Regions from separate parts of the Nissabacter sp. SGAir0207 genome, predicted to be linked through region 2. Evidence: predicted binding sites of a transcription regulator. Region 2 holds the regulator's gene; each other region holds the start of a gene.
What was found. The regulator PurR, encoded in region 2, represses purine synthesis genes. The targets are predictions, from matches to a motif close to CANGCAAACGTTTGCNTG.
Positions count from the first base shown of each region.

Region 1: a site for PurR is predicted at 4,493-4,510, ahead of purT (formate-dependent phosphoribosylglycinamide formyltransferase). Genes of this name have one in related genera too.
Region 3: a site for PurR is predicted at 3,821-3,838, ahead of pyrC (dihydroorotase). Genes of this name have one in related genera too.

Region 1 covers NZ_CP028035.1:2,256,959-2,267,453, reverse strand. The annotation lists gene sdaA (L-serine ammonia-lyase) at 1-506, opposite strand, end outside; gene C1N62_RS09895 (CoA pyrophosphatase) at 841-1,452, opposite strand; gene pabB (aminodeoxychorismate synthase component 1) at 1,449-2,837, opposite strand; gene C1N62_RS09885 (YoaH family protein) at 2,985-3,209, shown strand; gene purT (formate-dependent phosphoribosylglycinamide formyltransferase) at 3,256-4,434, opposite strand; gene C1N62_RS09875 (cold shock domain-containing protein) at 4,844-5,053, shown strand; gene dbpA (ATP-dependent RNA helicase DbpA) at 5,236-6,618, shown strand; gene C1N62_RS09865 (YebG family protein) at 6,731-7,069, shown strand; gene yqfB (N(4)-acetylcytidine aminohydrolase) at 7,096-7,401, shown strand; gene C1N62_RS09855 (S9 family peptidase) at 7,567-9,612, shown strand; gene exoX (exodeoxyribonuclease X) at 9,653-10,315, opposite strand; gene C1N62_RS09845 (carbon-nitrogen hydrolase family protein) at 10,331-10,495, opposite strand, start outside.
Region 2 covers NZ_CP028035.1:2,157,572-2,168,066, forward strand. The annotation lists gene C1N62_RS09365 (alkene reductase) at 1-651, shown strand, start outside; gene gloA (lactoylglutathione lyase) at 758-1,165, shown strand; gene rnt (ribonuclease T) at 1,258-1,941, shown strand; gene C1N62_RS09380 (Grx4 family monothiol glutaredoxin) at 2,006-2,347, opposite strand; gene C1N62_RS09385 (C40 family peptidase) at 2,765-3,550, shown strand; gene C1N62_RS09390 (YnhF family membrane protein) at 3,609-3,698, opposite strand; gene purR (HTH-type transcriptional repressor PurR) at 4,026-5,051, shown strand; gene punR (DNA-binding transcriptional activator PunR) at 5,082-5,990, opposite strand; gene punC (purine nucleoside transporter PunC) at 6,135-7,337, shown strand; gene cfa (cyclopropane fatty acyl phospholipid synthase) at 7,673-8,824, shown strand; gene C1N62_RS09415 (glycoside hydrolase family 105 protein) at 8,873-10,012, opposite strand; gene C1N62_RS09420 (riboflavin synthase subunit alpha) at 10,216-10,495, opposite strand, start outside.
Region 3 covers NZ_CP028035.1:2,334,817-2,345,311, reverse strand. The annotation lists gene solA (N-methyl-L-tryptophan oxidase) at 148-1,263, opposite strand; gene bssS (biofilm formation regulator BssS) at 1,404-1,658, opposite strand; gene C1N62_RS10300 (hypothetical protein) at 1,884-2,153, opposite strand; gene dinI (DNA damage-inducible protein I) at 2,338-2,580, opposite strand; gene pyrC (dihydroorotase) at 2,648-3,703, opposite strand; gene C1N62_RS10285 (putative quinol monooxygenase) at 3,918-4,205, shown strand; gene rne (ribonuclease E) at 4,290-7,757, opposite strand; gene rluC (23S rRNA pseudouridine(955/2504/2580) synthase RluC) at 8,317-9,276, shown strand; gene C1N62_RS10270 (nucleoside triphosphate pyrophosphatase) at 9,316-9,903, opposite strand; gene yceD (23S rRNA accumulation protein YceD) at 10,044-10,495, shown strand, end outside.

The DNA of each region.
Region 1 (10,495 bases), 99 kb from region 2:
TAGGGCATGGCGATCTCATGGGTGTCCGCCTGACCGAAGTGCTCCTCATCGACGATGAAGCCGCCGCCGATGGAGTAGTAGGTCTTGCTGTAGATACACTCCTCGCCCGCGTAGGCGTGGATCTGCATCCCATTCTCATGCAGCGGCAGGTTGTCCTGACGGAAAATCATGCCGCCCTCACGCGGGAATTCTACCTCATGGCGGCCATTGGCCAGCAGCAGCCGCTGGCGCTCGGTCACGTCGCGGATGAATGCCGGGATGCCGTCAATGTCCACGCTGTCCGGCAGGTTGCCAGCCAGCCCGAGGATAATGGCGATGTCAGTATGGTGGCCCTTGCCGGTCAGGGAGAGCGACCCGTAAACCTCAACGGCGATACGGGTTACGGCAGGCAAAAGATCGCGGCTGACCAGATCATCAGTGAACTGTTTGCCCGCTTTCATAGGCCCAACAGTATGGGAACTCGACGGGCCAATGCCGATCTTAAACATGTCGAAAACGCTGATCACACTCAAACTCCTTCACGGGGAAAAACGGGTGGCTGTATAAAAAGCAGCCATCATGCTTATTGTAGTGTTGCCGCCCTGCACCCAAACCCCTTTTCGCATGAAATAAACGCATCCGTGCTCAACGGCCGGGTGGTGAAAAAAAGATCACAAAACACCGCGACACAGGCATGGAGCAGTTTCTCATACAAAAAACAGGGATTTTTACAGTAGCAAATTAGGTCAGGAGGCTAATATACAGAAGATTACCATAAATACGGTGACAGGGATCGCCTTCCTCTGTGCGTAATCAGCAAGATTGCGCACAAAAAGGCGATGGCAGAGGATGACGTGATGCTCAGGACGCGAGTGGGGAGCTGTTCATGCTATATCCATCCTCTGGACGGGCGACATGCTGCGACAGTTCACGGATGATGCCAGCGGTCATGCCCCAGACAAACTGCTGCTGATACCAGCTTAAATAGATGCGGTGGCGAATGCCGCGCCGCTCGATGTCCAGCGGCGTGTAGCGCGACAGCCGTAGCGCCTCCTGCAACGGCATCTCAAACACCTCTGCCACCTCATCAGCATTGGGTTGCAGCACGATATCCGGCGACACCAGCCCCACCACCGGCGTAACCTGAAAGCCGGTGGAGCTTTCGACCGGCCCCAGCTGCCCCAGCACCTGCACCGCCTCAGGCGGGATGCCCACCTCCTCGTGCGCCTCGCGCAGCGCGGTGAAGATCAGCGAGCGATCGTCGGGGTCAGCCGAGCCGCCGGGAAAGGCGACCTGCCCGGCATGTTTGCGCAGCGTATCGGCCCGGCGGGTCAGCAGCAGCGTCGGTGCCGGGCGGCAGACCACCGGCAGCAGCACCGCCGCCTGACGCACCGCGCGCGGCGGCCGCGCCGGAGCGGGCTGTTGCAGCATAAAGCGGGTAATGAACTCATCCAGCGTATAGTCAGCACTCATTCAGCCGTTTCCCTCTCCGGTTGCCGGGCGTGGTCGCGCAGCTGCGGCAGGATGCGCGCCACCTTGTCAAAAGTCTCCTGGTACTCCGCCTGCTCGTCGCTGTCGGCGACGATACCGCCGCCAGCCCAGCAGTATAGCCGCCCCTGCTCGGCCAGCAGCGTGCGGATGGTGATATTGGTGTCCATCGCGCCGCACAGGCTCAGGTAGCCGATGCTGCCGCAATAGGCGTTACGGCGCTGCGGCTCCAGCTCCTCAATGATCTCCATCGCTCGCACTTTGGGCGCGCCGGTGATGGAGCCGCCGGGGAAGCAGGCGCGCAGCAGGTCAGTGGCATGGCGATCGTCCGGCAACCGGGCGGTAATGGTGCTCACCAGATGGTGTACCGCCGGGAACGGCTCCACCACGAACAACTCCGGCACCCGCACGCTGCCCGGCTCGGCGACGCGGCCGATGTCATTGCGCAGCAGGTCAACAATCATCAAATTCTCTGCCCGGTCTTTCTCCGAGGCAGCCAGCCGCGCCGCCTGACGGGCATCCGCTTCCGGGTCAGCCAGCCGTGGCAACGTGCCCTTGATGGGACGGGTCTGGATCTGCTGTTGCTCCAACCACAGGAAGCGCTCCGGCGAGACGCTCAGCACCGCCTGTTGCGGCAGGCGCAGGAAGGCGGAGAAGGGCGCGCGGTTGCTGGCGTTAAGGCGGGTGAAAGCCTGCCACTCACTGCCTTGGTAGGGAGCAGAGAAGCGCTGGGTCAGGTTGATCTGGTAACAGTCGCCGCTGCGCAAATAGGCCTGTACCCGGCGGAAACGCTCGCCATAGCCCTCGCGGCTCAGGTTGGCCTGCCACTCGCCGGTCAGGCGAAAATCCGCCGCTGGTGCGGGCAGGGTGGCGTGGCGCGCCAGCCAGGCGAGGCGGGCATCCCGATCGCCCTGGCACACCAGCGTCAGGCGCTGGCGATGGTGATCCGCGATCAGCGCCCAGTCATAGATACCGACCGCCATGTCCGGCGCGTGCAGATCGGCCTCGGCCTGCGTCGGCAGTGCCTCCACCCGCCTGCCGAGATCGTAGCCAAACAGCCCCAGCGCCCCACCCTGAAACGGCAGGTTCGCATCGGCGGACGGCGTCACGCCCAGCGCGGCCATCGCTTCCCTGACCAGCGTGAAGGGATCGGCATCACTCACGCGCGTGCCGGTCGCATCCTCGATCACGGTGGAGGCCCCCTGCGTCACCAGCGTGGCGCAGGGGTCTGCCACCAGAATATCGAAGCGGTTATGCAGGTGATCCGCCTGCCCGGAGTGCAGCAGCATCGCCCACGGCAGGGAGGAGAGGGGGGCAAAACGCGTCAGCAGCGCATCAGGGGTATAGTCGAGGGTGGTGGTCGTGCACATGATCTCAAGCAATCTCAGCGGCCTGCCGCCGGGGCGGCAAAAAAAGAGGCAGCCAGCCTACCACAGAACCCCGGCAGAGGGGAAAGCAGGCCGCTAGGCCATCGGCCCGCTGGCGCGTATACTGGAACATTAACAGAGGAGAGATCCATGCAATCGGGTATGCCGGCACTTACACACCAGGAGCAGCAGCAGGCTGCGGAACGTATTCACCAGCTCATGGAGCAGGGGATGAGCAGCGGGGAGGCGATCGCGCGGGTCGCGCAGGAGATCCGGGAAGCCCACCGTGGCGCACAGGTGGCGGTGCGTTTTGACGAAGAGGATGAGCAGGATCAGGATGACGAGGCGGAAGAGGAGGACGGGCACGCCCGTTAACCCCTGCCAGCCACAACGGGCGCCGAGGCGCCCGTTATGTTTTGAATCAGCCGCTCACCTTGACGGCAGCCGCGGCCTGAATGGCGCGCTCGACCGCCGCCTCGACCGTATCGCCGGTCGCCAGTGCCACGCCAAGGCGGCGCTTGCCAGCAATCTCGGGCTTGCCAAACAGGCGGATCTGGTTATGGCCGCCCAGCGCCTGTTCCACGCCCGCAAAGCGCACGTCGCCGCTGGTCAGCTCCGGCAGGATGACCGCCGAGGCTGATGGGCCAAACTGGCGCACTTCGCCAATCGGCAGACCAAGGAAGGCGCGCACATGCAGCGCAAACTCCGACAGATCCTGTGAAATCAGCGTCACCATGCCGGTATCATGCGGGCGCGGCGACACTTCACTGAAGATCACCTCATCGCCACACACAAACAGCTCGACGCCAAACAGGCCGCGACCGCCCAGCGCCTTGACCACCTGCTCAGCAATGGCCTGCGCGCGTTGCAGCGCCAGTTCACTCATCTGCTGCGGCTGCCAGGACTCACGGTAGTCACCCTCTTCCTGACGGTGGCCGATCGGCGCACAGAAGTGGATGCCATCCACCGCGCTGATGGTCAGCAGGGTGATTTCGAAATCAAAACGCACCAGCCCCTCGACAATCACCCGCCCGCCGCCAGCGCGCCCGCCCTGTTGGGCATACTCCCAGGCGGCCTGCATCTGGTCTGCGGTGCGGATCAGGCTCTGGCCCTTGCCAGAGGAGCTCATCACCGGCTTGATGATGCAGGGCAGGCCAATCTCCTCCACGGCCTGGCGGAAAGCGCTTTCGCTGTCGGCAAAGCGGTAGCTGGAAGTAGGCAGGCCCAGGGTCTCCGCCGCCAGACGACGGATGCCCTCGCGGTTCATGGTCAGGCGGGTGGCCTCGGCGCTCGGCACCACGTGGTGGCCCTCCTGCTCCAGCGTCACCAGCATACTGGTGGCGATGGCCTCAATCTCCGGCACGATAAAGTCAGGACGCTCGCGCTCAATCACGGCGCGCAGCGCGTCGCCATCCAGCATATTGATCACGTGGCTGCGGTGGGCGACGTGCATGGCCGGGGCATCGGCATAGCGGTCAACGGCGATGACTTCCAGGCCAAGACGCTGGCACTCAATGGCCACTTCTTTACCTAATTCACCCGAGCCTAACAGCATGACACGGGTCGCGGAGGGGCGCAGGGCAGTTCCAAGGATCAACATAGCTTACCTATCTGTTTCAGGGTTGACTGACTCGACTCAAAATAACGCGCGCAGTATAAACGAAAACGTTTGCGTGTGCAGCCCCACCGATGTTTTTCGGCCCGCGTTCATGTGCGATTTTTAGGCGCCGACAGCAGGCCACGCCATCCACGCATCGGGCATTTTGGCAGGAAATCCAATACAATCCATAGCTTAGGACAGGAGAAAAATTTGCGCTGCCCGCATGAATATGCGTTAATTCCCCGGTCCTGCGGAGCAGGCAGCAGGTGCGGTACCTCAATGGGATGAGCGATTTTTATGTGATGGCCCTCCCGGCTTTTCAGCGGTTCTGGTGTCGTTATCCTGATGCTGGCCTGTGGCGCAGGGCGTCTCGCGCCTGCGGGCAGACTTACCAATGAAGGAAAACGCCATGAGCAAGAAAACTGGCCACGTGAAGTGGTTCAACGAATCCAAAGGCTTCGGCTTCATCACCCCGGCTGACGGTTCCAATGACCTCTTCGTCCACTTCTCGGCGATCGTCAGCGACGGCTTCAAAACCCTGGCGGAAGGGCAGCAGGTGGAGTTCTCCGTACAGGAGACCCCGCGTGGCCCATCGGCTGCCAACGTGGTTGCCATCTGACTGCGCGTTGCCGCCCCGTGCGGTGAGCGCCTGAAAACCCGCCCGGCGCGGGTTTTTTTGCCCCAGGCCCCCGCCGGGTTACCGCGCCCGGCCCGCTCTCTGCTATGATGGGCGCTTGCCGGAACTGACTGTATTGCAGCACACGCCCGCCCCCCTTTTTTTCCATCATAAGAGCGACTGTCTTGAGCACACTCCCATTTTCTTCCCTGCCGCTGCCGGCGGAGCAACTCGACAATCTGGCGGAACTGGGTTACGCCACCATGACCCCGGTACAGGCCGCCGCCCTGCCGGCCATCCTCGATGGCCGTGACGTCCGTGCCAAGGCACAGACCGGCAGCGGCAAAACCGCTGCCTTCGGCATTGGCCTGCTGGACAAGATTGTCGCTGGCCAGTACCTCACTCAGGCGCTGGTGCTCTGCCCAACCCGCGAGCTGGCGGATCAGGTGAGCAAAGAGCTGCGCCGCCTCGCGCGCTTCACCCAGAACATCAAGATCCTGACCCTGTGCGGCGGCCAGCCCATTGGCCCGCAGCTTGATTCGCTGGTGCGCCCGCCGCATATCGTGGTCGGCACGCCGGGCCGGGTACAGGAGCACCTGCGCAAGCAGACGCTGAACCTGGACGCACTGCGCCTGCTGGTGTTGGATGAGGCCGATCGTATGCTCGATATGGGCTTCAGCGATGACATCGACGAGGTGATCCGCTACACCCCGCCGCAGCGCCAGACCCTGCTGTTCTCCGCCACCTACCCGGAGGGGATCGCCCGCATCAGCGCCCGTGTCCAGCGCGAGCCGCTGACGATTGAGATCGACGGCGGTGAGCAGCCGCCCTCCATTGAACAGATTTTCATCGAGACCAGCCGCGACAAACGCCTGCGCCTGCTGACCGGCACCCTGCGCCACTACCAGCCGGCCTCGTGTGTGGTGTTCTGCAACACCAAACGCGATTGTCAGGAGGTGGCCGACGCGCTGGCTGCCGAGAACATCAGCGCGCTGGCCCTGCACGGCGACCTGGAGCAGCGTGACCGCGATCAGGTGCTGGTGCGCTTCGCCAACCGCAGCTGCCGGGTGCTGGTGGCGACCGATGTCGCCGCGCGCGGCCTCGACATCAAGGATCTGGAGCTGGTGGTGAACTACGAGCTCTCCTTCGACCCCGAGGTGCACGTCCACCGCATTGGCCGTACTGGCCGCGCGGGTACGGCCGGTGTAGCGGTCAGCTTCTGCGCCCCACAGGAGATGGTACGCGTGCACGCGCTGGAGGATTACCTCGCCATCCGCACCCAGTGGCAGCCGGCTGACAAGCTGATGGCGACCCCGTCCGTGGCGCTCGAGCCAGAGATGGCTACGCTCTGCATCGATGGCGGCCGCAAGGCGAAAATCCGCCCCGGCGATATCCTTGGCGCGCTGACCGGTGACGCCGGGCTGACGGCGGCGGAAGTCGGCAAAATCGACATGTTCCCGATACATGCCTATGTGGCGATCCGCCGTGCCAGCGTCCGTCGTGCGCTCTCGCAGCTCCAGCAAGGTAAAATCAAAGGCAAAAGCTGTAAAGCCCGGTTATTGAAGTAATTTATTTTTTGGGAGGCGGGTTCCGGTTTGTGCGAAAGGGCTTGCCTCCCCGTCCTATTTTCCTTAAACTGTATATCTATACAGTAGTGTGCCATTAAGAGGATTAACACTCATGACGGTTGAAGTGAAATATGTCGTGGTGCGACAAGGCGAGGAAAAGATGACGTTTGCGACCAAGAAAGAGGCTGACGCTTACGACAAGATGCTGGATCTGGCCGATACCCTGTCTGAATGGCTGGCCCATTCCGCACTGGAGATGGAGGAGGGCGAGCGTGAAAGCCTGAGCTTCTTCCTGGCCGAGCATAAAGATCCGCTGACCCAGATCCTGCGCGGCGGTTCGCTGGAGAGCGTGCTGGCGAGCAAAGCGGAAGAGGGTGCTGAAGAGCCGGCGCGCCTGAAGCCCAAGGGCCGCGGCAAAGAGGCGGCGGACAGCGACAATCAGGCCGCCTGAGCCTGACGCCATCAAGGAGTGATGCCATGCGATCCTTTACCTTCTATGGCCGCTTCCAGGATGACATCCTGGCCGGCCGCAAAACCATTACCCTGCGTGACAGCCTTGAGGCCGACGTTACGCCGGGTGAGGTGTTGTGCGTCTCGCGCCTTGAGGATGGCGGCGTCTTCTGCCATCTGCGCGTGCTTGCCGTAACGCCAGTGGCCCCTTCCGAGCTAAACGACACCCACGCCCGGCAGGAGAACATGTCCCTCCCTGAGCTGCGACAGCTTATCCAGACCCTCTATCCCGATATCCAGCAACTCTACTGCATTGAGTTCGCCCTCTGTTAGGGGCTATCATGCCTCTTTTGTTAAGATGTTGTTTTCAGGTTGCCTGAGGCGCCAACATTTATCCAACGCCTGACCGGCGCAGTAGCCATACTTAGCAGGATTCCATGCGCCGGTGCGTCCTTTCGCCCCTTATCGGTTAACAATGGCAGTGCCAGGGAACAGTCGATGATCACACCACCCAAAGCTGACAAGCGCCCCCATACCCTCACCACGCACGGTGATAGCCGTATCGATGAGTATTACTGGCTACGTGATGATGAGCGCAGCGCGCCGGATGTGCTGGCCCACCTGACCGCCGAGAACCAGTACACCGAGCAGATGATGCAGCCCCATCAGGCACTGCGTGAAACCCTCTATCAGGAGATGGTAGATCGTATCCCGCAGGAGGATGCCTCAGTACCCTACGTGCGCCACGGTTACCGCTACCAGACCCGCTACCAGCCCGGTAAGGAGTACCCGATCTACGTGCGCCAGCCTGCCGCCGAGACGCAGGCATGGGAGGTGCTGCTGGATGCCAACGTGCGGGCGGAGGGGCATGAGTTCTACACCCTCGGCGCGCTGGACGTCAGCCCGGACAACCAGCGGCTGGCGATGGCGGAGGATTTCCTCTCGCGCCGCCAGTACGACATCCGCATCCGTGAGGCGGCCAGCGAGCAGTGGTCGGAAGAGGTGATCACCAACACCTCCGCCAGCTTTGAGTGGGCCAATGACTCCCGCACCCTCTATTACGTGCGCAAGCATGACAAAACGCTGCTGCCTTATCAGGTCTATCGCCATGTAGTGGGCAGCGATCCGGCGCAGGATGTGCTGGTGTATGAGGAGCAGGATGACACCTTCTACGTCAGCCTGGAGAAGACCACCTCCGAGCGCTATATCCTGATCCACCTCAGCAGCACCACCACCTCAGAGATCCTGCTGCTGGATGCGGCGGAGCCAGAGGCCGAGCCACAGATCTTTGTGCCGCGCCGCCGTGACCACGAATACGCCATCGATCACTACCGTGACCACTTCTATATCCGCTCCAATAAAGAGGGCAAAAACTTTGGCCTCTATCAGGCCGATCGCCCGGACGAGGCGGGGTGGCAGGTGGTGATACCGGCGCGCCAGGAGGTGATGCTGGAGGGCTTCAGCCTGTTCCGCCACTGGCTGGTGGTGGAGGAGCGCAGCGAGGGGCTGACCCACCTGCGCCAGATCCACTGGCAGAGCGGGGCGCAGAAGGAGATTCGCTTCGACGATCCCACCTACGTCACCTGGCTGGCCTATAACCCAGACCCGGAAACTGAATTGCTGCGCTACGGCTACTCCTCCATGACCACCCCCAGCTCGTTGTTTGAGGTGGATATGGAGAGCGGCGAGCGCACCCTGCTGAAGCAGCAGGAGGTGAAGAATTTTGATAGCGGCCACTATGCCAGCGAACGGCTATGGGTGACGGCGCGCGATGGGGTGAAGGTGCCGGTGTCGCTGGTCTACCGGCGTGATCTGTTCCAGGTGGGGGCCAACCCGCTGCTGGTCTATGGCTATGGCTCCTACGGCAGTAGCATGGATCCCTCATTCAGCACCAGCCGCCTGAGCCTGCTTGACCGTGGTTTTGTGTTTGCGCTGGCGCACATCCGCGGCGGCGGGGAGTTGGGCCAGCAGTGGTATGAAGATGGCAAGCTGCTTCACAAGCTCAACACCTTCAATGACTTTATTGACGTCACGCAGGCGCTGGTGGAGCAACGCTATGGCCGCCAGGATCGGGTCTATGCGATGGGAGGCAGCGCTGGCGGCCTGTTAATGGGGGCGGTGATCAATCAGGCTGGCGACCTCTACCACGGCATCGTGGCGCAAGTACCGTTCGTGGATGTGGTCACCACCATGCTGGATGAGAGCATTCCGCTGACCACTGGCGAGTACGACGAGTGGGGCAACCCCAATCAGGCGGAGTACTACCACTATATGTTGCAGTACAGCCCGTATGACCGGGTGGAGGCGAAAGCCTACCCAAGCATGATGGTCACCACTGGCCTGCATGACTCACAGGTGCAGTACTGGGAGCCGGCCAAGTGGGTCGCTAAATTGCGCGAGCTGAAGACCGACGGCAACCCGCTGCTGCTCTATACCGATATGGATGCCGGACACGGCGGCAAGTCTGGGCGCTTCAAGGCCTATGAGGATATCGCGATGGAGTATGCCTTTGTGCTGGCGCTGAGCGAGGGCACGCTGGCCTGATGCCTGCCGGGGCAGCGCGTCAGCGCTGCCCCCTGGCCAGTCAGGGCGTGAGGTAGTGGGTGAGGGTGTAGCGCATATCGGGGCTGAGGTCATCGATGGATTTCAGCATCCAGCGCAGATAGCCGGGATCTTCCTGGGCAATCGCCTCAATCGGCCGGCCACGGTACTTGCCGAACTTAAGGGTGCGCAGTAGCACCGGCTGTTCGGTGATCTCTGCCATCTCTTCGGCGCTCCAGCCCGTCTCCTGCATGATGCGCTGCAACAGAGCGGCGGTGACGTAACAGTCATAGAGCGCGCGGTGCGGCCACAGCCCTTCTGGCAGATCTACCTTCAGCCGCAGGGCATAGCGCAGGTGTTGGTTGCTGTACTTCAGGCCGGGGAACGCCTTGCGCGCCAGCTTGACGGTACAGATCCAGCGGCCATGCATCTCTGGCAGCATGGCGCGGTCAAAGGCCGCATTGTGCGCCACATAGTAGGGGCTGCCTTGGTAGCGGCCAATCACTTTCGCAATCCGTGGCTTGCCCTCCACCATCTCTTCCGTGATGTGATGGATAGCCATCGCCTCAATGCTGATGGGCCGGTCGGGCGAGACCAGATCGCTCATTGGATTCACAATCTGCCCCTCTACCACATCCACTGACGCAACTTCCACCACGCCGCCGTCAAGGCCGCAGGTTTCAGTGTCAATGACTCGCAGGATCATAGTACTCCTCGTTAATTAGCTGTCTAAAGAGATGGTGCGGCCCTGCCACTGGCCATTTAACCGCTCGCCCAGTACCAGCGCATTGCCGGTGCGTCCGGCGCGGGTGATGCAGCGGCCATCCTCCGCCCAGATGGCGCTCTGGCCCACACCCAGCAGGCCACCGGTCTGGCTGCCGTGGTT
Region 2 (10,495 bases):
CGCGCCCTGACCGTGGCCGAGATCGCCGAGGTGGTGGCACAATTCCGCCAGGCCGCCATCCATGCGCGGGAAGCCGGGTTTGACTATGTGGAGATCCACGCTGCCCACGGCTACCTGCTGCACCAATTCCAGTCGCCGGAGTCCAACCTGCGGGATGATCAGTATGGTGGCAGTGTCGAGAACCGCCTGCGCCTGACGCTGGAAGTCGTGGAGAGCGTGGTGGCCGAGCTGGGGGCTGACCGCGTTGGCATCCGCATTTCGCCGGTCGGTGCCGTCGCTGGCATGGGCAATGGCGAGCAGGAGGAGCAGGACGCGCTGACGCTGGTGGAGCAACTGAGCGCCCGCCAACTGGCCTACCTGCACATCTCCGAGCCGGACTGGGTCGGCGGCCGCCCCTATTCGGAGGCGTTGCGCAAGGCGATTCGCGCCCGCTATCAGGGGGTGATCATCGGGGCCGGCGGCTATACGCAGCAGAAGGCGGAACAGTTGATTGACGCCGGTTACGTTGATGCCGCCGCCTTTGGCCGCGACTACATCGCCAACCCGGATCTGGTGGCGCGCTTTGCCCAGCAGGCGCCGCTCAACCCACCGCAGCCAGAGACCTTCTATGGCGGTGGCCGTGAGGGCTACACCGACTACCCAACGCTGTGACTATCTGCATCACATTGAATTTATTCGCCTGCGAAGGCTATACTTAACTGTTTTTATCCATGCGGCGAACACCTCGCCGCGTGCCAACCTGTTATCAGAGGACTTTATGCGCTTACTCCATACCATGCTTCGCGTCGGTGACCTGCAACGCTCCATCGACTTCTACACCAAGGTATTAGGCATGCGTCTGCTGCGTTCCAGTGAAAATACCGAATACAAATACTCCCTGGCGTTCGTCGGCTATACCGAAGAGAGCGAAGGCGCAGTGATTGAACTGACCTACAACTGGGGCGTCGAGAGCTACGACATGGGGACGGCCTACGGCCACATCGCGCTGGGCGTGGATGATGTCGCAGCAACCTGTGACCAGATCCGCAATGCTGGCGGCAATGTGACCCGTGAAGCTGGCCCGGTCAAGGGCGGCACCACCGTGATCGCCTTTGTGGAAGACCCGGATGGCTACAAGATTGAGCTGATTGAAAACAGCCACGCTGGCAAAGGCCTCGGCAACTGATAGCTTCCCTGATCCTACGGGCGCGGCACGCCGTCGCCCGTCTTCTCCTGCGTATTGCCCTTCCCCTGCATCGGCCGCGAAAATTTGCCATAATGCGCGCTGAATTCGAACCTGATAAGAAACTGATGGCTGATAAAAGTGATCCCAACGCCCTGAGTGGCCGCTTCCGCGGGTTCTATCCCGTGGTGATTGATGTTGAAACCGCTGGCTTTAACGCCCGTACCGATGCCCTGCTGGAGATCGCCGCCGTGACGTTGCGCATGGACGACGACGGCTGGCTGACGCGTGATGAGGCGCTGCACTTCCATGTCGCCCCGTTTGAGGGGGCGGTGCTGCAACCGGAGGCGCTGGCCTTCAACGGCATCGATCCGCACAACCCGCTGCGTGGCGCGGTGAGTGAGTATGAGGCGCTGCACGCCATCTTCAAGATGGTGCGCAAGGGCATGAAGGAGCAGAACTGCAACCGGGCGATTATTGTGGCGCACAATGCCAACTTTGATCACAGCTTCCTGATGGCGGCCGCCGAGCGCGCCAGCCTCAAGCGCAACCCTTTCCACCCCTTCGCCACCTTTGATACCGCGGCGCTGAGCGGGCTGGTGCTCGGGCAGACGGTGCTGGCGAAAGCCTGCATCACCGCCGGCATCCCCTTTGACAGCGCCCAGGCGCACTCCGCGCTGTATGACACTGAGCAGACGGCACTGCTGTTCTGTGAGCTGGTCAACCGCTGGAAACGGCTGGGTGGCTGGCCGCTGGCAACGCCAGAAGCCGACGAGTAAAACAAAACGGGCGACCCTAGGGTCGCCCGTTTTCATTGCCACTGAGGTTGCCCCCGCGCCCGGATTACTGTTGCTCTTCCTGGGAACGGTGCTTCTCGGCGGTCTCTTTAATCAGCTGTTGCAGTTCGCCGCGCTGGTACATCTCTAGCACGATGTCACAACCGCCAACCAGTTCGCCATCCACCCACAGCTGCGGGAAGGTCGGCCAGTTGGCGTACTTCGGCAGCTCGGCACGGATGTCCGGGTTCTGCAGAATGTCCACATAGGCAAAACGCTCACCGCACGCGGACAGCGCCTGTACCGCCTGAGCGGAGAAGCCGCAGCTTGGCAGCTTCGGAGAGCCTTTCATGTACAGCAGGATCGGGTTTTCCGCGATCTGGGCCTGGATCTTTTCAATTGTCGTCATTGTCTTGCTTCCTCAAGCCATTGGCTGGCTATTACGCGTCACATCAAATCAGCAGTGGCCTATTGTAACGAGGGCGGCAACGGGATGAAAACACCATTTTTTGCAGGGTTTTCTTACACGCCCTAAATTCGTCGGCCTGACTGCTAACAATAATTAAACATATGTTAACAGTAACAGATCTGAACGATGAGGTTTATCGGAAAAACGCGTTGCCTCACTGTGCCGCCAGGCCGCTAACCGCTTGAGTTGCGGATAAAAGCAGCATATCCCCCCCCTGGTTTTCACTAATGAAAAAAGCTATTAACTTTTTCTGACAATATGAATTAGAATCAGGGGGTTTCATGCTTTTTTGTGCGGCAGGTTTCAGTAATACTGGGCCTCCATGGATGTTTGTCGGACACTTTTGGTAGCGTTGCCATGCGTTTACTCGTTACGCTTTTCGTTTTGCTTTTTACTCAGCTCTGTATGAATCTGGCGCATGCGTCGCCCCATGCGCGCACGTCGGCCGACCCCCGCAAGGGCCATGCCAGTGAGGCCAGGACGGATGACCGTAAAAAGCGCAAGCCGGTGAAAACCAGCGTAAAGAAAAAAGCCACCAGCCGCGATAAGGCTCAGGTGGTCAAGGTCACGACCAAAAGCGGTAAAACGCGCAAAACCGCCTCCACCCACCTGGTCAAGGTGACGCCGCCGAAAAAGGGCTACAAAAAAGGCTATGGCCGCCAGCGCCTGCCCGGCCACGAGGCCAAGGCCGTGGAGAGCGGCCCGCTGGCACTCAGCCCGGCGCATAAAAAGCGCTACCAGAAAGCCAAGCAAACGGCGATGACCAAGCTGATGAAGCAGGTAGGCAAGCCCTACCGCTGGGGCGGCACCTCCCCCACCACCGGTTTCGATTGCAGCGGACTGGTCTATTACGCCTATAAAGATGTGATGAAGATCCGCCTGCCACGCACCGCCAACGAGATGTACCACCTGCGTGATGCCGCACCGGTCAAACGTGGCGAGCTGGAGAGCGGCGATCTGGTCTTCTTCCGCATCGCCAACCGTGGCGCGGCCGACCATGTTGGCGTCTATCTCGGCGATGGCAAATTTATCCAGTCGCCGCGCACCGGCGAGGACATCCGCATCAGCTATCTGGACAATGACTACTGGCAAGACCATTACGTCGGCGCCCGCCGCGTGATGACCCCCAAGACCGTACGCTGACCACCGCGAAACAAAAAAGACGCCCAAGGGCGTCTTTTTTGTTTCTGGTGCAGGCGGGTTAGCCCAAAACAGCGGTAAAGCTAAAGGCAATGATCACGGTGAGCGCTGCCACGGTGGTGCATAGCGACAGTTTCAAATTGGTATCCATGTGTTCTCCTGAATAACGCACACAAAACCACAATGTTTGTATGAGTTCCCATATTCTCACATTATGGCAGGCAATGCCTATCGCGTTGTGATGCGCAACGGGATAATTTTCTGCTTCCCCTTTGCGCAAGAATAGGGGAAAATTCGCGGTTTACACACTGCGTACCCGGCCACGGCTGCAATGCCCCACCGCTCCCCAGCGAAGATGACCGTCCTCTCCCCCTAGAATTCACTGCATCTCTTACGGTGGGCAGAAGAATAAACGCAGGCAAACGATTAACATTATAGTTACGTGCTGTAACACGTACTTTCAGGAGTCACTTTTCCCATGGCCACGATTAAAGATGTCGCCAAACGTGCTGGCGTGTCCACCACCACCGTGTCACACGTTATCAACAAAACACGTTTCGTCGCTGAAGAGACGAAGGCGGCGGTCTGGGCCGCCATCAAGGAGTTGCACTACTCCCCAAGCGCCGTGGCGCGCAGCCTGAAAGTCAACCACACCAAATCCATCGGGTTGCTGGCGACCTCCAGTGAGGCCCCCTACTTCGCTGAGGTGATTGAGTCCGTGGAGAACAGTTGCTACAGCAAGGGCTATACCCTGATCCTCTGCAACTCCCACAATAACCTCGACAAGCAGCAGGCTTACCTGGCGATGCTGGCGCAAAAGCGCGTCGACGGCCTGCTGGTGATGTGCTCTGAGTACCCGGATCAGCTGATCGGTATGCTCGAGGAGTACCGCAACATCCCGATGGTGGTGATGGACTGGGGTTCAGCACGCAGCGACTTTACCGACTCCATCATTGATAACGCCTTTGAGGGCGGCTACATCGCAGGCCGTTACCTGATCGAGCGCGGCCACCGCGACATCGGCATCATCCCCGGCCAGCTGTCACGCAACACCGGCGGCGGCCGCCATCAGGGTTTCCTGAAGGCGATGGAGGAGGCGAATATTACTGTGCGCCCGGAGTGGGTGGTACAGGGTGATTTTGAGCCGGAGTCCGGCTACAAGGCGATGCAGCAGATTTTGGTGCAGAAGCAGCGCCCAACGGCGGTGTTCTGCGGCGGCGACATCATGGCGATGGGCGCCATCTGCGCCGCCGACGAGATGGGCCTGCGCGTGCCGCAAGACATCTCGGTGATTGGCTATGACAACGTGCGTAACGCGCGCTACTTTACCCCGGCGCTGACCACCATCCACCAGCCGAAAGAGCGCCTTGGCGAGAGCGCTTTTGCCATGCTGTTGGATCGCATCACCAGCAAGCGTGAAGACCCGCAGACCATTGAAGTGCGCCCGAAACTGGTGGAGCGTCGCTCCGTGGCCGATGGCCCCTACCGCGACTACCGCCGTTAATCGGCCAGCCGGGGCCATGCGCCCCGTTTTTTACTCCCCACGCAACCACTCCCGGTTCAAGGTTTCGCTGTCCCCCAGATAATCCAGCAGCCAGCTGAGCGCCGGCGAGGCGCGCGCCTGATCCCAGGTCAGGCAACAGGCGCTGTCCGGGAAGGGTTGCGCCAGCGTCAGCAGCACCAACTCTCCACGATCGATCAGCGGTTGCGCCATGTGCGCCGGAATCATCCCCACGCACAGGCCAGCCAGCAGGCAATCCAGCGCGCTGGTCCAGTCTGGTGCCACCAGCCGCCGTTGGTTATCCAGCGTCCAGGTATCGCGCTTCGGCAGGGTGCGGGAGGTGTCCTCCAGACAGAGGGCTGGCCACGGGCGTAACTGCTCATCCGCCAACGGGCCGGGCAGTTGTGCCAGCGGATGGGTACGGCTCACCACACAGCGCCACGGCAGAAAGCCCATGTCGCGGAAGCGGTAGCTGCCGCCCACCGGCACGGCGCGGGTGGCCCCAATCGCTGCATCCACCCGTCCATCCGCCAGCGCATCCCAGACGCCGTTAAACACCTCCGGCGAGATCAGCAGCTCCATATCGGGAAACTCGCGGTAGAAATCGAGCACTAGCTGCCGGGTGCGATCCGCACGCACCACCCGATCCACCGCCAGATTGAGCTGCCCACGCCAGCCATTGGCCGCCTGTTGGCACTGGCGACGCGCGGCCTGCATTTTTTTGATAACACCGCGCGCCTCCTCAATAAAAACCTGCCCGGCTTCGGTAATTGCTACATCACGGTGGCGGCGCTCAAACAGTTCCACCGCCAGCCACTGTTCCAGCTGGCGCACGGTGTAACTGACTGCCGAGGGCACCCGGTGCAGCTCCTGCGCTGCCGCGCTAAAGCTGCCGGTACGCGCCACGGCGTCCACCACCTCCAGCGAATATTCTGACCACATGGCGCGGCCCCCCTGTTTCTGCTTGCAAAATTTTTCACAGCATGGCGCAAATTTTAACGTTTCACAATGCCCCGGCTGCTCCAGTAGAGTGCACACCGCTATGCGTTTTTCTTATCACCTGCTAACAAACCATAGGGATTTGCTATGACCCACTCCCCTCTTTTCATGCTCTATCTGGCCGGACTGAGCGTGCTTGGCTTTTTGGCCACTGACATGTACCTGCCGGCCTTCGCCCAGATGCAGGCGGATCTTTCGCTGACGCCCAATGCCATCAGCGCCAGCCTGAGCCTGTTTTTGGCCGGTTTCGCCTGCGCCCAGCTGATCTGGGGGCCGCTCTCTGACCGCATCGGCCGCAAGCCCGTGCTGGTGCTGGGGCTGTTGATGTTTGCCGTCGGCTGCGCCGGGATGCTGTGGGTGCAGGATGCGCGCCAGCTCTGGCTGATGCGCTTTGTGCAGGCGGTGGGGGTCTGTTCGGCGGCCGTAAGCTGGCAGGCGCTGGTGGTGGAACGCTGCACGGGCGAGCAGGCGAAACGGGTGTTTGCCACCATTATGCCGCTGGTGGCGCTGTCACCGGCGCTGGCCCCGCTGCTGGGTGCCTGGCTGCTGAACCACTTTGGCTGGCGCGCCATCTTCCTGGCGCTGCTCGCCATCACCCTGCTGCTGCTGGTGCCAACGCTGCGGCTCCAGCCTGCCAACCGGCCGGGCACTGATCACCCGGCCCCCAAGGTAGGGATGCTGGCGCTGCTCGGCTCCCGCGTCTTTAGCGGCAACGTGCTGATGTATGCCGCCTGCTCGGCAGGCTTCTTCGCCTGGCTGACCGGCTCGCCCTTCATCTTGCACGCCATGGGCTATGGCGCGGATGCCATCGGCCTGAGCTACGTGCCACAGACCTTTGCCTTCCTGATTGGTGGGTTTGGCTGCCGCTACGTGGTTAGCCGCCGTGATGGCAAGGTGCTGGTGCCGTGGCTGCTGGCTGGCTATGGCCTGAGCATCATCGCGCTGTTCCTGCTGGCCTGGCTCGCCACGCCGGGGCTGGCGCTGCTGCTGGTGCCATTTTGTGTGATGGCTTTGGCAAATGGCGCACTCTATCCCATAATTGTGGCTAACGCGCTGCTGCCCTTCCCACAAAGCACCGGCAAGGCCGCGGCCCTGCAGAACGCCCTGCAACTGGGACTCTGCTTCGTCGCCAGTCTGGTGGTGTCGGCCTTTATCAGCCAGCCGCTGATGGCAACCGTCAGTGTGATGCTGAGCACCGTGGGCCTGGCGTTGGCGGGCTACCTGCTCCAGCGTAATGCGCCGGCGCAGGCGGCCATCCGTCAGGAGCGGCATACTAACCAAACGGCATAATTGCCTTATTGAATAATCGCTTGATTATTCTTTGCGCCAGAAGGGATTGACTATTGAGTATCGTTTCTGGCGCGCCTATACTCTTTTTCAGTCGATAAAAACAACGGCTTTACAAAACTTTTATCAAGTCTTGGTGCGCGAGGAGTGCGCGCATTTTGTCAGGGATGATGCCCCGCTGCCCTGCCCCTGGGCCACCGGGATTCGTCCCACTTTCCTCTGTACATAGTCGAATATCAGATACGGCGGGTCACCCCGCGGGTTCTCGTATACGCCTGCAAATTGTCTATGCTTTTCCTTGCAGGTCATAAGTCAGAAGAAAAGGTGATGGAGAAGCTATGAGTTCATCGTGTATAGAAGATTTGAGCATTCAGGATAACCAGTGGTATCGCATTGCCCATGAGATGCTCAGCCAGGCGGATATCGAAATCAATGGCTCCCGGCCCTTCGATATCACCATCAATAACCCCGATTTTTTTAAGCGCGTATTGCAGGAAGGCTCACTGGGCCTTGGCGAAAGCTACATGGATGGCTGGTGGGAGTGCGAGCGGCTCGACATCTTCTTCCAGCGCGTGGTGGCCGCCGGTCTGGAGCACAAGCTGCCCCACCACCTGAAAGATACCCTGCGCATCGCTGCCGCCCGCCTGACCAACCTGCAATCCAAAAAGCGTGCCTGGATCGTCGGCAAGGAGCACTACGACCTTGGCAACGATCTCTTTACCCTGATGCTTGACCCCTACATGCAGTACTCCTGTGGCTACTGGAAAGAGGCGGAAACGCTTGAGCAGGCACAGGAGCACAAATTGCGCATGATCTGTGAGAAGCTGCAACTGAAGCCCGGCATGTCGCTGCTGGATATCGGCTGTGGCTGGGGTGGGCTGTCCGCCTTCGCCGCCCGTCACTACGGCGTCTCCGTGACCGGTGTCACCATCTCCGCCGAGCAGCAGAAGCTGGCCCAACAGCGCTGTGAGGGGCTGGACGTCACTATCCTGTTGCAGGACTACCGCGATCTGGACCAGCAGTTCGATCGCATCGTCTCCGTCGGGATGTTTGAGCACGTCGGGCCGAAAAATTACCAGACCTACTTTGACGTGGTGGCGCGCAACCTGCGGCCAGATGGCCTGTTCTTGCTGCACACCATTGGCTCGAATAAAACGGACATGCATGTCGATCCCTGGATCGACAAATATATCTTCCCCAACGGCTGCCTGCCGTCGGTCAAGCATATTGCCCAAGCCAGCGAGGGGCAGTTTGTGATGGAGGATTGGCACAACTTCGGCGCGGATTACGATCGCACGCTGATGGCCTGGCATGAGCGTTTCATCAAGGCGTGGCCGCAACTGGCGGAGAACTACTCCGACCGCTTCTACCGGATGTTCACCTACTACCTGAATGCCTGTGCGGGGGCCTTCCGCGCGCGCGATATCCAGCTCTGGCAGGTGCTGTTCAGCCCGCACGGCGTCGAGGGCGGGCTGCGGGTACCGCGCTAAACATGAAAAAACCGGCCAGGGGCCGGTTTTTTTTCGCCTGTACGCCGCTTAGAGATAGACGCGCAGATACTCGGAGAGGCAGAGGATCGCCATCGCCTGCCCATAGGGCATGGAAGTCAGCGGGATCTCGCGATAGAAGTCGAGGTCATTGCCCATCGCGGTGCCAAAGGAGACTTGGGTCAGCTCGCCCTGATCGTTGATGTGGCGCACCACCCCCTGTGCGGCGCGCAGCCCCATCTCCGCATACTGCTTGCCAACGTAGCGCTTGCGCACCGCCTTCATAATGCCGTAGGCAAAGCCAGCGGTGGCAGAGGCTTCCAGATAGGAGTTCGGGTCATCCAGCAGGGTGTGCCACAGGCCGGAGGCATCCTGATACTGTTGCAGCGCGGCGATCTGGCTCTCCAGCACCTGGATCAGGAAGCGGCGGGTGGCATCGTGCTCGGGCAGATCCACCATCTCCAGGAAGTCCGGGATGGCGACGGTCAGCCAGCTATTGCCGCGCGCCCAGCGTGCCTGCGCAAAGTTGTGGTTGCCCTCAAAGGTCCAGCCGTGGAACCAGAGGCCGCTCTGGCGATCCATCAGGTACTGGACATGGGTCAGGAACTGGAATTTCGCCTCTTCCACGTACTCCGGCCGATTGAGCAGCTTGCCAATCTTCGCCAGCGGCAGCACGCTCATCATCAGGGTGTCATCCCACAGCTGCTGGTGGTTCTCATTGTTGTAGACGATATGTTGCAGGCCGCCCTTCTCAGTGCGCGGCATCTCATACATCACCCACTCGGCCCACGCCTCCAGATAGGGCAGCCAGCTCTGGTTGCGCGTCTCTTCATAGCGGAAAGCCAGCGTCAGGAACGGGCAGACGGTGTTGACGTTTTTGGTCGGCATTGGCTCCTGCAGACGCGCGGCAAACCAGTCATCAATGATGGCGAGCGCCTGCGGGTCATTGGTCTGCTGGTAATATTTGTAGATGCCATACAGCCCGATGCCGTGCGTCCACTCCCAGCCCGCCCAGCCCTTGGTATCAATCACCCGCCCGTCATCCAGCCGCAGCAGGAACTCGCCGGTCTTGTCCTCGATATGGATCAAGTTGTCCGCCACCTGGTGGATCAACCGGCGCACCTCGTCACGGGTGATAAAGTAGTCGGGCTGGCGCAGCAGTTCACTATGTTTGACGGGAAATACGTTCATTTTTCACCTTTGCAAGAGAACGGGTTAGCAATCGCCGCAGTGTAGGCCAGCCGCCCGGCTATCGCCTTTGGCTGACTGCCAGCCCTGCGCGCGCGCTGGCAACGCCGGAAAGGGGTGGCGCGCGGGCCTCACAACTTTCACTTGGGCAAAAAAAGGGCATAAAAAAGCCCGGCGCAGAGGCCGGGCTTAAGGAGCGGCGGGCGTCAGGCTTTCGCCGGATCCTCGTCAGCCGCATCGGCATCGGCCTGCGCCAGATTCTCGCCGATGGCCTTGGCGGCCGCCATCGCGGCCTCGCGGCTGGCAAGCACGCGCTCCACGGTGTCCACCACCGCCTGAGTCTGCGGGTCAATCTCAATGTTGACCGTGTCCCCCAGACGCTTTTTGCCGAGCGTGGTGCGCTCCAGCGTCTCCGGGATCAGGTGCACGCAGAAGCGGTTCTTCACCACTTCGCCGATGGTCAGGCTAATGCCATCAATGCCGATG
Region 3 (10,495 bases), 180 kb from region 2:
TTTCATCAGTGCGCAAAAATAAGCAGAACCTCCCGCAACGTCAATTCAGAAAAAGAGGGGCGTCACCCCTGCAAAAGCCGAATATATTCTCTAGATAAATACAGGCAAAGAATTAATATTCTTTGCCTGTATGTTATTGCGGGCCGGTCAGTCGAAACGGTTCAGGCGGAACGGCGTGAGGTCAAAGGGAATGGGCTGGTCATCGGCATAAAGGGCGGCAATCTCCCCGAGGACACTGGCAAATTTAAAGCCGTGGCCACTCAGGCCGGTGATGACCATCGCCTGCGGGCAGTCGGGCAGGGTATCAATGATAAAGTCCTCGTCTGGCGACATGTCATAGCTGCACGCTTCGCCATGCAGGCAGACACCAACACCCGGCAGGAAGCGGCGCAGGAAGCGGAACACCTCGGTGCCATCTTCCGCCACACTGCCGAATGGCCGACACTCAGCCAGCGTCTCAATCGGCTGGCCGCCATTGTGCTTGCCCAGTTTCAGCCCCTCTTTGCCCGCCGGGAAACCGTAATAGTGGTCATTTTCGCCCGCTTCAACGGTGAAGGCCGGGAAGTGGTTCTCCTGGCTGTAGCGCCCATCGGCCTGATGCCAGGCGAAGACCTTGCGCACCGGCTGCATCGGCAGCTCAGGCAGCAGCGCTTTCACCCAGCTACCGGCGCAGATCACCACTTTGCGCGCGGTAAATACCCCCTCCGGCGTGGTGACGCTCATGCCCTGCTCGAGCGGGGTAACGGCGCTGACCGGGCAGTTGAACAGCTGGGCACAACCGGCCTCACGGGCCAGCCGGATGTAGCTTTCAATCGCCTTTTCACACTCCAGTACCCCAGAGCGCGGCTCAAAAATCCCGATGAACTCGTCCGGCACGGTAAACACTGGCCAGCGTGCCTGTACCTGCTGGGCGTCCAGTATCTCCACGGGCAGGCCGTGGCGCTCCGCGCTCTGGCGGGCATTGTGCAGGAAGGCTGACTGCGCTGAGCCAATATTGATGACGCCGCAACGGTGGAACACCGTGGCTTCGCTCAGCGTCGCCAGCTGTTCCCATAGTGCCTGCGCACGCAGCACCAGCGGCACATAGCGCTCACCCTCACCGTAGGCATGGCGAATAATGCGTGTCTGGCCGTGGTGGCTGCCGCTCTTGTGCGGCGGCATCGCGCTGTCAATCATCAGCGTCTTCAGCCCGGCCTGATGCGCATAGTAGCCCGCCGCCGCCCCCACGGAGCCGCTGCCGACAACGATCAAATCATATTCCATGAAACTGCTTCCTCTTAGGCACCCTGAATCCTAGCCATGATAGAGATCTTCCTGCCAATGACAATGCGTGGCGCAGGGAGCGGCCTGAAAATGCAAAAGGCACCCGGAAGAGGGTGCCTTAGGCCGAGAGGTAAACAACGTTAATGTTTACGGTGATCAAGATCCAGGTATTCATTGGATTCGATTTTTGCGATGCCAGCTTCAAGAATGGAGACGAGTTGCCGTGCAACATCGGTAGTCAGCCATAATGTCCTGTCGACATGGGCCTCTTCGGGTGACTGGTCTGTTGAAGACAGGTAATGAAGACGAATCATCATGGCGTCGTAAACATCGACGGTACTGATATCCCAACCTACGAGCGGGTGTGTCTGAATTACTTCATCTTTTCTGTCCATATAGACCCCTTAGGTGGTAGTGACTAACGTGAGTGACTAACTGAGGATCAAGGCGGCTCGTTATCAGGTGAGCAGGTTAAGTATAAGCACGGCCGACAGGTTTTTGGAAAGTAAAAGTTGATGATAGGCTAAAAAAATGCCTGAACGGGCAGGAATTGAGCAAAATTCGCTTTTTTTCCACTTAAGCTATAGGAACCTCCCCGGCCACGCCGGAGAGGCTGAATTTTATTCGGCAGTGGGGGTAATCGTTGGAGAAAATCGTTTTTCCCACTGTTCCGCCAGCTCGGCGAAATGCTTCTGCGTCTCGGCATCCCGATTCTGGTTTTGGGCTTCCAGTTTCAGGCTGTGAATCATTAATTGTGCTGATTTATCGTCATGACTGAATGCCAGATAAGAGAATGCCGCTTCCAGTACACCTAACCGCCGTTGCTGATCGCGGATCAGCTCCAGCAGCTCGCCAAACGTCATTGCCTCTTCTGGTTTTTCGGTGGCCATGTGTTTCTCCTGTTTGATGACAAGCCAGATATAGACGCCGCTATGGGCAGCCCGGCACGGGGAGCCGCCGGAGCGGGAACGCTAAGAAGACCACTTAATGCTATATCGGCTTGGGCAAGTTGAACAGGGGAGAGCGGCAGATAAAAAAGCCGGGAAGCGACGCCCGGCAAAAAACAGCGAAAGGTCAGAGATCGGTGGTGAACCACTCATCGGCGCTCTCCCAGGTTTGCTGGAGGATCTCTTCGATGAGTGCCCGGTCTGTTTTGGCGCCGCCCAACACGGAGAGATGGTTGGCGCCAGCATAACGCACCTGTACCGATACGCCGTCGAACTGCTGGTTCAGGCGTTTACTCAGCTCGCCAGAGAGCGCCTCAAGGGCACCGCCCGGCAAGGGTTTGGTTTTATCAAGGGTCAATTCAACACGCATTACGCACCCCCTGCGCCAGAGTTACCTGTTTATTTATACAGTATGGCGTGAGGGTGCGCAAGCCCGTTTATGCGCTCTGATTGCGTACCCGCCACGGCAGCGTCTGGCCAGCCAGGAAAGGCACAATGGTGTCACCGGGCAGGGCAATCTCTTGCGGCTGGGTTACCTCAACGCGCTCCAGCTCAATGAAATCCTCATTGACCGGCAGGCCGTAGAACTGCGGGCCGTTGAGCGAGGCGAAGGCCTCCAGATGCTCCAGCGCGCCCAGCTCCTCAAAGACGGTGGCATAGGCAGACATTGCCAGCGGCGCGTTGAAGCAGCCGGCACAGCCACAGCTGGACTCCTTGCGGTGGCGGGTGTGCGGCGCGGAGTCAGTGCCGAGGAAGAAGCGGTCACTGCCGCTGGCGACCGCGCGGCGCAGCGCCTCCTGGTGGATATTGCGCTTCAAGATTGGCAGGCAGAACAGATGGGGACGGATGCCGCCCACCAGCATGTCATTGCGGTTGAACATCAGGTGCTGGGGAGTGACGGTGGCACCGAGGAAACGGTCGCCGCCCAGCACGTACTCTGCCGCATCTTTGGTGGTGATGTGCTCAAACACAATCTTCAACGACGGGAAGTGGCGGCGGATAGGATCCATCACCTCATCAATGAAGCGCGCCTCGCGGTCGAAAATATCCACGTGCGCGTGGGTCACCTCGCCGTGGATCAGCAGCGGCATACCGATCTTCTGCATCTGCTCGAACAGGGGATAGATGCCCGGCACGTGCGTCACGCCGTGGGAGGAGTTGGTGGTGGCATTGGCCGGGTAGAGTTTGGCGGCGGTAAAGATGCCCTGCTCAAAGCCCTGCACCAGTTCATTGGCGTCCAGGGTGTCAGTCAGGTAGCAGGTCATCAGCGGTTCGAAACGGTGGCCCGCGGGCACGGCCGCCAGGATACGATCCCGATACGCAATCGCTTGCTTACACGAGGTGACAGGGGGAACCAGATTCGGCATGACAATCGCCCGGCCAAAAACCTCGCTGGTGTAGGGCACCACGGTTCTGAGCATGTCATCATCACGCAGATGGATGTGCCAGTCGTCAGGGCGGCGGATCTTCAGAACTTGCGGTCGTGCGGTCATTTCAAACTCCGGCATAAATAAAAAAGGCGTTATGGGCGGCCTTGTGAAGAGGCGATTTATGGCGGGGTGTAAGCATAAGCGGAAAGTGCCGTCGATGCATCTGTTTGTTAATCCAAAGTTGAAATCGATTGCGTGATGGGGCCATAGTGAGTGTATTCATTCGGCCGGGGCCGCATTATCCGCAGGCCCGGCCTCATAATTAAGGAGTTTACCTATGGAAGTGCGTGTCGTCGCAACCTTGGTCGCCAAGCCTGAACATCAGGAAGAGGTGGCCAGCACACTGCATGAGATCATTGAACCGAGCCGGCTGGAAGTGGGGTGCATTCAGTATGAACTGCATCAGGACAGCGAAGATCCAGCCTGCTTCGTCTTCTTTGAGCGCTGGCGCTCGCAGGAGGCGCTGGATAAGCACAATAACAGCGAACACTTTGGCCGCTTTGCCAGCCAGCTGGAGGGCAAGCTCGCCTCCCTGGACATCAAAACGCTGAAACAGATTGCCTGACCACTGGGCGCAGGCATAAAAAAACCCGCCAGTTGGCGGGTTTTTTCTTATTTACCAACCCTCCCCGTGGGGAGGGCGGCAGGCTTACTCGCTCATTTCTGGGCGAGTAGCCGGGGCAGTGGCGGTGCTGGCCGCCGCGTGGCCGCCAGCGGAGCCTTTGCCTTCAAAGTTGAAGGTTGGGCGCTGCCAGTCGCTTTCGCGCGGTGCTTCCGGCTGGTAGGCCGGGGCCGGTGCCTTGGTCATCGGTGCCGTGGCGTGATGCTTGAAAGCAACCTGCGGCTGTTCAGCTGCCTGGGCGGCTTCGGCCACCACGGTCGCCTTGGCGGCTTCCTCTTCCACTGCCGGGGCAACCTCAACGTTTGTTGCAGGCGCGGCTTCCACTACGGTTTCTTCAGCCTGAGGGGCAGCGTCCACGGCAACCGGTGCCGGGGTTTCTGCCTCAACCGGTGCAGGAACGGCTGCCGGAGCTTCTTCTTGCACCGCTTCGGTGATTTCAGCAGGCTCGACCTCATGAACCGGCTGCGCTTCCGGGGCTGGCGCTGGCTCGGCCACGGCGTGCTCTGCCGGTTCCGCCAGACGGGCTGCCTCTTCCGTCACCACTGGCGTCTCAGCCGGGGCCTCTACTGGCGCCTCTGCTGAGATGGCCGGAGCGGCGGCAATCGGCTCTGCCGGTTGCTCAGCGGCCGGGGCTTCCACCGGGGCAGGCTGTTCAGCCGGCTCGGCGTTCACCGGTTCCACGTCCATCTCAATGGCACCCTGCGGCGCTTCAATCACCACGCTGTCAGCGTTGACCAGCGGATCGGCGACAATTTCCAGCGTCGGGGTAGCGACCTCTGCGGCGTCAGCCACCTCATCTTCCGGTTTGTTGCGGTAGACGTAGTCACCGTTCTCATGCAGTTCAGCAATGCCAGCGGAGAGGGCAGTGTGCGGCGACATCTCTTCATGATGCTCTTCCGCAGCGGCCGTCACTGGATAGCTGACCCACACTTTGCCAGAGGCCATCTCTGGCGAGGCGAAGGCGCCTGCCAGCGGCACTGGCGACTGGGACGGGTAACGCTCATCACGGTAGCGGCGGCGGCGCTGGCCACTGACGCGCAGGTGACGCGGCGAACGGCGTGAACGGCGCGGCATGCCGCCCTCGTTGCCATTGCGCGACTCGGCGTTGTTCTCCTCCTCGGCGGGCGCGGCGGTGTCGTTCTCTGCCTGTTGTACCACCGGCAGCGGCTGCTCGTCACCAATACGCACACGCTGGGTCAGTTGGCGGCGTTCACGGCGCTGCATGACCGGCTGCGGGCGATCTTCCTGCTCAACGTCATCGGCGTTGGCAGCGACGGCCTCCTGGGTTGCCACGATCTCTTCGGTCTTGGCATCCAGCTGCGCTTTGCGCTTCTCTTCCTGACGACGGCGCTGGCGCTCGGCACGCTGCTCGCGGCGTTGCTGCTGCTCTTCACGCAGCGCTTTTTCCGCCTCTTCACTGCGCTCAACCACCACATCCTGATTGCGCTTGTTGCGACGCTGATCGTCACGTGGCTCGCGGGATTCACGCGGTTCACGAGATTCGCGCGGCTCACGGGCTTCGCGGGGTTCACGCGGCTCGCGGGACTCACGCGGTTCACGCGCCTCGCGTGGCTCACGGTCGTCACGCTGACGGCGGTCGCCATTGCGGTCCTTGCGGTTGCCATTCTGGCGGCGTGGCGCACGGCGCTCACGATCGTTGCGACGGGTATCGCTGCTCTCTTCCTGCTTCACCACCGGCTCTTCTACCGGTTTGGCTTCCGGTTGCGGCTCGGCAGCGAACAGGTTTTTCAGCCCACCCAACAGGCGGCCAAAGAAGCCAGGGGTTGGCGCGGCAGCAGCCGGAGCCGGTTTCGGCTGGGCGACAGGCGCGGCAGCGGCGGCTGGCTTGGCCACAGGGGCTTTTTCCTCGAACACCGGCGGGGCTTCGGCAGGCAGGGCGAAGGTCGCCAGTGCCGGCTGCTCCGGGCGTTTGCGCTCGGCTGGCATTTCGTCGGACGGCTGCACCATCTCCGCCTCATGCAGCTGCGGCAGCAGGTAGCTGAGGGTTGAAGTCTCTTCCCCTTTGCGCACGCGCAGTACGGAGTAGTGCGGGGTGTGCATCTGGTCGCTCGGCACGATGACGGCACGGACGCCGCCCTGGCGCTTCTCAATCGCGTTCACCGCTTCACGTTTTTCGTTCAGCAGGTAGGAAGCGATCTGCACCGGCACAATGGCGTGCACCTCTTTGGTGTTCTCCTTCAGCGCTTCTTCTTCGATCAGGCGCAGGATGGAGAGCGACAGCGATTCGTTGTCACGGATGGTGCCAGTACCGCTACAGCGCGGGCAGACGTGGTGGCTTGACTCGCCCAGAGACGGGCTAAGGCGCTGGCGGGACATTTCCAGCAGGCCGAACCGGGAGATGCGGCCGATCTGGATACGGGCGCGGTCCTGGCGCACGGCGTCGCGCAGGCGGTTCTCCACCTCGCGCTGGTGGCGCACCGGGGTCATGTCGATAAAGTCGATGACGATCAGGCCACCGAGGTCACGCAGGCGCAGCTGGCGGGCAATCTCGTCGGCCGCTTCCAGGTTGGTGTTGAACGCCGTCTCTTCAATGTCGCCGCCGCGGGTGGCGCGAGCGGAGTTGATGTCGATGGCGGTCAGCGCTTCGGTGCTGTCAATCACGATGGAGCCGCCAGAGGGCAGGCGCACTTCACGCTGGAAGGCAGACTCAATCTGCGACTCAATTTGGTAGTGGCTGAACAGCGGGATTTCGCCGGTGTAGAGCTTGATCTTGCTGCTGAAGTCCGGGCGGCCCAGCGCGGCAATGTGCTCTTTCGCCAGGTCGAGGATCTTCGGGTTATCGATCAGGATTTCACCGATGTCCGGGCGCAGGTAGTCGCGGAAGGCGCGGACAATGACGTTGCTCTCCTGATGGATCAGGAAGGGCGCCGGTCGGCCCTCTGCGGCTTTCTTGATGGCGTCCCAGTGCTTGATGCGGAAAGAGAGATCCCACTGCAGCGCTTCGGCGGACTTGCCGACGCCAGCGGTGCGCACAATTAGCCCCATGCCGTCTGGCAGTTGCAGGGCAGAGAGCGCCTCTTTCAGCTCGGTGCGGTCGTCACCTTCGATACGACGGGAGATGCCACCCGCGCGCGGGTTATTCGGCATCAGTACCAGATAGCTACCCGCCAGGCTGATGAAGGTGGTCAGGGCCGCGCCCTTGTTGCCACGCTCTTCTTTATCTACCTGGACAATGACTTCCTGGCCTTCGCGCAAGACATCTTTGATGTTGGGGCGACCGTGGGAGGCGTAGTTACTGGGGAAATATTCGCGGGCAATTTCTTTGAGGGGGAGAAAACCGTGTCGCTCGGCGCCGTAATCAACGAAGGCGGCTTCAAGGCTAGGTTCTATACGGGTGATTTTGCCTTTATAGATATTGGCTTTTTTCTGTTCATGGCCCGGACTTTCAATATCCAGATCATACAACCGCTGTCCATCTACAAGGGCAACACGCAACTCTTCCTGCTGAGTTGCGTTAATCAACATTCTTTTCATCTTAACTTACTCGTTATTTTTGCATTGTCGATAAAGCTGCGGGCAAAATAACCTCCTGACCGGTTTTACCGTTGGCCCCGTGTCTTCTCGCTAAGCCGTCAACCTCCCGGTTGTCGCCTGCATAGGGGCGCATTACTTCGGTAAGCCCGTTTTTCTTTGTGAAAAGCGGCGCTCTTTGTAGGGGAATAGCCTCTCAGTTACGTCGACAGATCTCATTCCATTATGCCGGCCAGGCTGCAACCCGCAGCCCGCTAATTGCTTGATTTATCACTACGTCTTACGCCATTGCTGCGTTTGTGCGATCAGGCAATATTATTATTCCGCTATTTTCCCTGTCTCAACGAGAATCAACGCGGAAAGTAGACGCATTATTCCATTGCTGACACGGTTATAGCAAGGTGACTTTAGCAGTGCCTAACAAGAAACTCACGCACTAGAAAGCATGGCGATCACGGTTGCCGAGTTAATAGCCAACTTTGCGCCAGAAGGGGCGTGAAAAGCCGCGCCGCATCACAAAAATCAGTGGCGCGAAACCGGCCGGGTATTTAGAATCGCCGCCATGAAAACAGAGAACCCATCAGTGCAGATCGTCACCATCTCCGACGATCAGGCCGGCCAGCGTATCGATAACTTTTTGCGTACCCAGTTGAAAGGGGTGCCGAAGAGCATGGTTTACCGCATCGTGCGCAAGGGCGAAGTCAGAGTGAACAAAAAGCGCATCAAACCGGAGTACAAGCTGGAAGCCGGGGATGAGGTGCGCATCCCGCCGGTGCGCGTCGCCGAGCGTGAGGAGCCGCAGGTTTCCGCCAAGCTGGACAAGGTGGCGGCCCTGGCGGAGTGCATTTTGTATGAGGATGAGCATCTGCTGATCCTCAACAAACCCGCAGGCACGGCAGTGCATGGCGGCAGCGGCCTGAGCTTTGGCGTGATTGAGGGGCTGCGCGCCCTGCGCCCGGAGGCCCGTTTCCTTGAGCTGGTGCATCGCCTCGACCGCGACACCTCTGGCGTATTGCTGGTGGCGAAAAAGCGCTCGGCGCTGCGTTCGCTGCATGAGCAGCTGCGCCTGAAAGGGATGCAGAAGGACTATCTGGCGCTGGTGCGCGGGCAGTGGCAGTCCCACTGCAAGGTGGTACAGGCACCGCTGCTGAAGAATATCTTGCAGAGCGGCGAGCGCATCGTGCGCGTCAACAGTGAGGGCAAGCCGTCGGAGACGCGGTTCAAGGTTGAAGAGCGTTTCACCTTCGCGACGCTGGTCAAGGCCAGCCCCATCACCGGGCGTACCCACCAGATCCGCGTCCATACCCTGCACGCCGGGCACCCCATCGCCTTTGACGATCGCTATGGCGACCGCGAGTTCGACAGCCAGCTGGCGTCGACCGGGTTGAAACGCCTGTTCCTCCATGCGGCGGCGCTGCGCTTTGAGCACCCGAACAGCGGCGAAACCATGCGCATTGAGGCCCCACTGGATGCGGCGCTGCAACGCTGCCTGAACGTGCTGCGTAAAGAGGCGAAAGCCTGACCCTACTTAAGGCGCCCACGGGCGCCTTTTTGTTAGGCGCTACCCCAGCAGCGGATTGACGCCCTCGGCGCGCAGCAGCGCCAGCAAGGCGATCAGCGGCATCCCCACCAGGGTGTTGGGGTCGCGCCCCGCCAGACGCTCAAACAGGCTGATGCCAAGCGCCTCACTTTTGAAGCTGCCAGCGCAATCCAGCGGCATCTCACGCGCCAGGTAGCCGTGGATCTCCTCATCGCTCAGGGCGCGGAAGTGCACGTCAAAAGTCTCGCATACCTGCTGCAACCGGCCACTGGCGCTGTTGTAGAGTGCCAGCCCAGTATAGAAGGTGACGCAGCGGCCGCTGGCGCGCCGCAGTTGCGCGAATGCGCGCTCAAGGGTGTGCGGCTTACCCGTTATCTCACCGTCCAACACACAGACCTGGTCAGAGCCTATAATAAGGTGGTGCGGAAACGCCTCAGCCAGCGAACGGGCCTTGGCGGCGGCCAGCCGGGTCACCAGCGTGTCAGCCTCTTCGCCGGGCTGTGGCGTCTCATCGGCGTCAGGCGCGGCAGTGGTGAACGCGAGGCCGGTTTTTTCCAGCAGCGCGCGGCGATAGGGGGAGGTGGAGGCGAGGATTACAGGGATGGACATATTTTTTCCACAAACCATAGCGTAATTGAATTCAGCATTTTAAACTATCGGCCGCTGCGGAAGCGAATATTGGTGAAAGGTGCGGTTAACCGGCCTTTTTCTTTGACTCTATGTCGTTACAAAGTTAATATGCGCGCCCTATGCAAAAGGTAAAATTACCCTTGACCATTGATGCGGTTCGTACCGCCCAGAAGCGTTTAGACTACTCCGGTGTCTACTCGCCTGAGCAGGTAACACGAGTTGCCGATTCCGTGGTCAGTGTGGACAGTGACGTACAGACCTCTCTGTCGTTCAACATTGATAACCAGCGACTGGCTGTGATCTCCGGGACATCGGATGTGACAGTGACGCTGGAGTGTCAACGTTGCGGCAAGCCGTTTGAGCATCACGTTCACGCAACGTATTGTTTCAGCCCGGTCGTCAGTGATGAGCAGGCTGAGGCATTGCCGGAAGCCTACGAACCGATCGACGTCGACGAGTTTGGCGAAGTTGATCTGTTGGCAATGATTGAAGATGAAATCATTCTTTCACTGCCGGTGGTTCCGGTACATGATTCTGAACACTGTGAAGTGTCCGACGCGGACATGGTCTT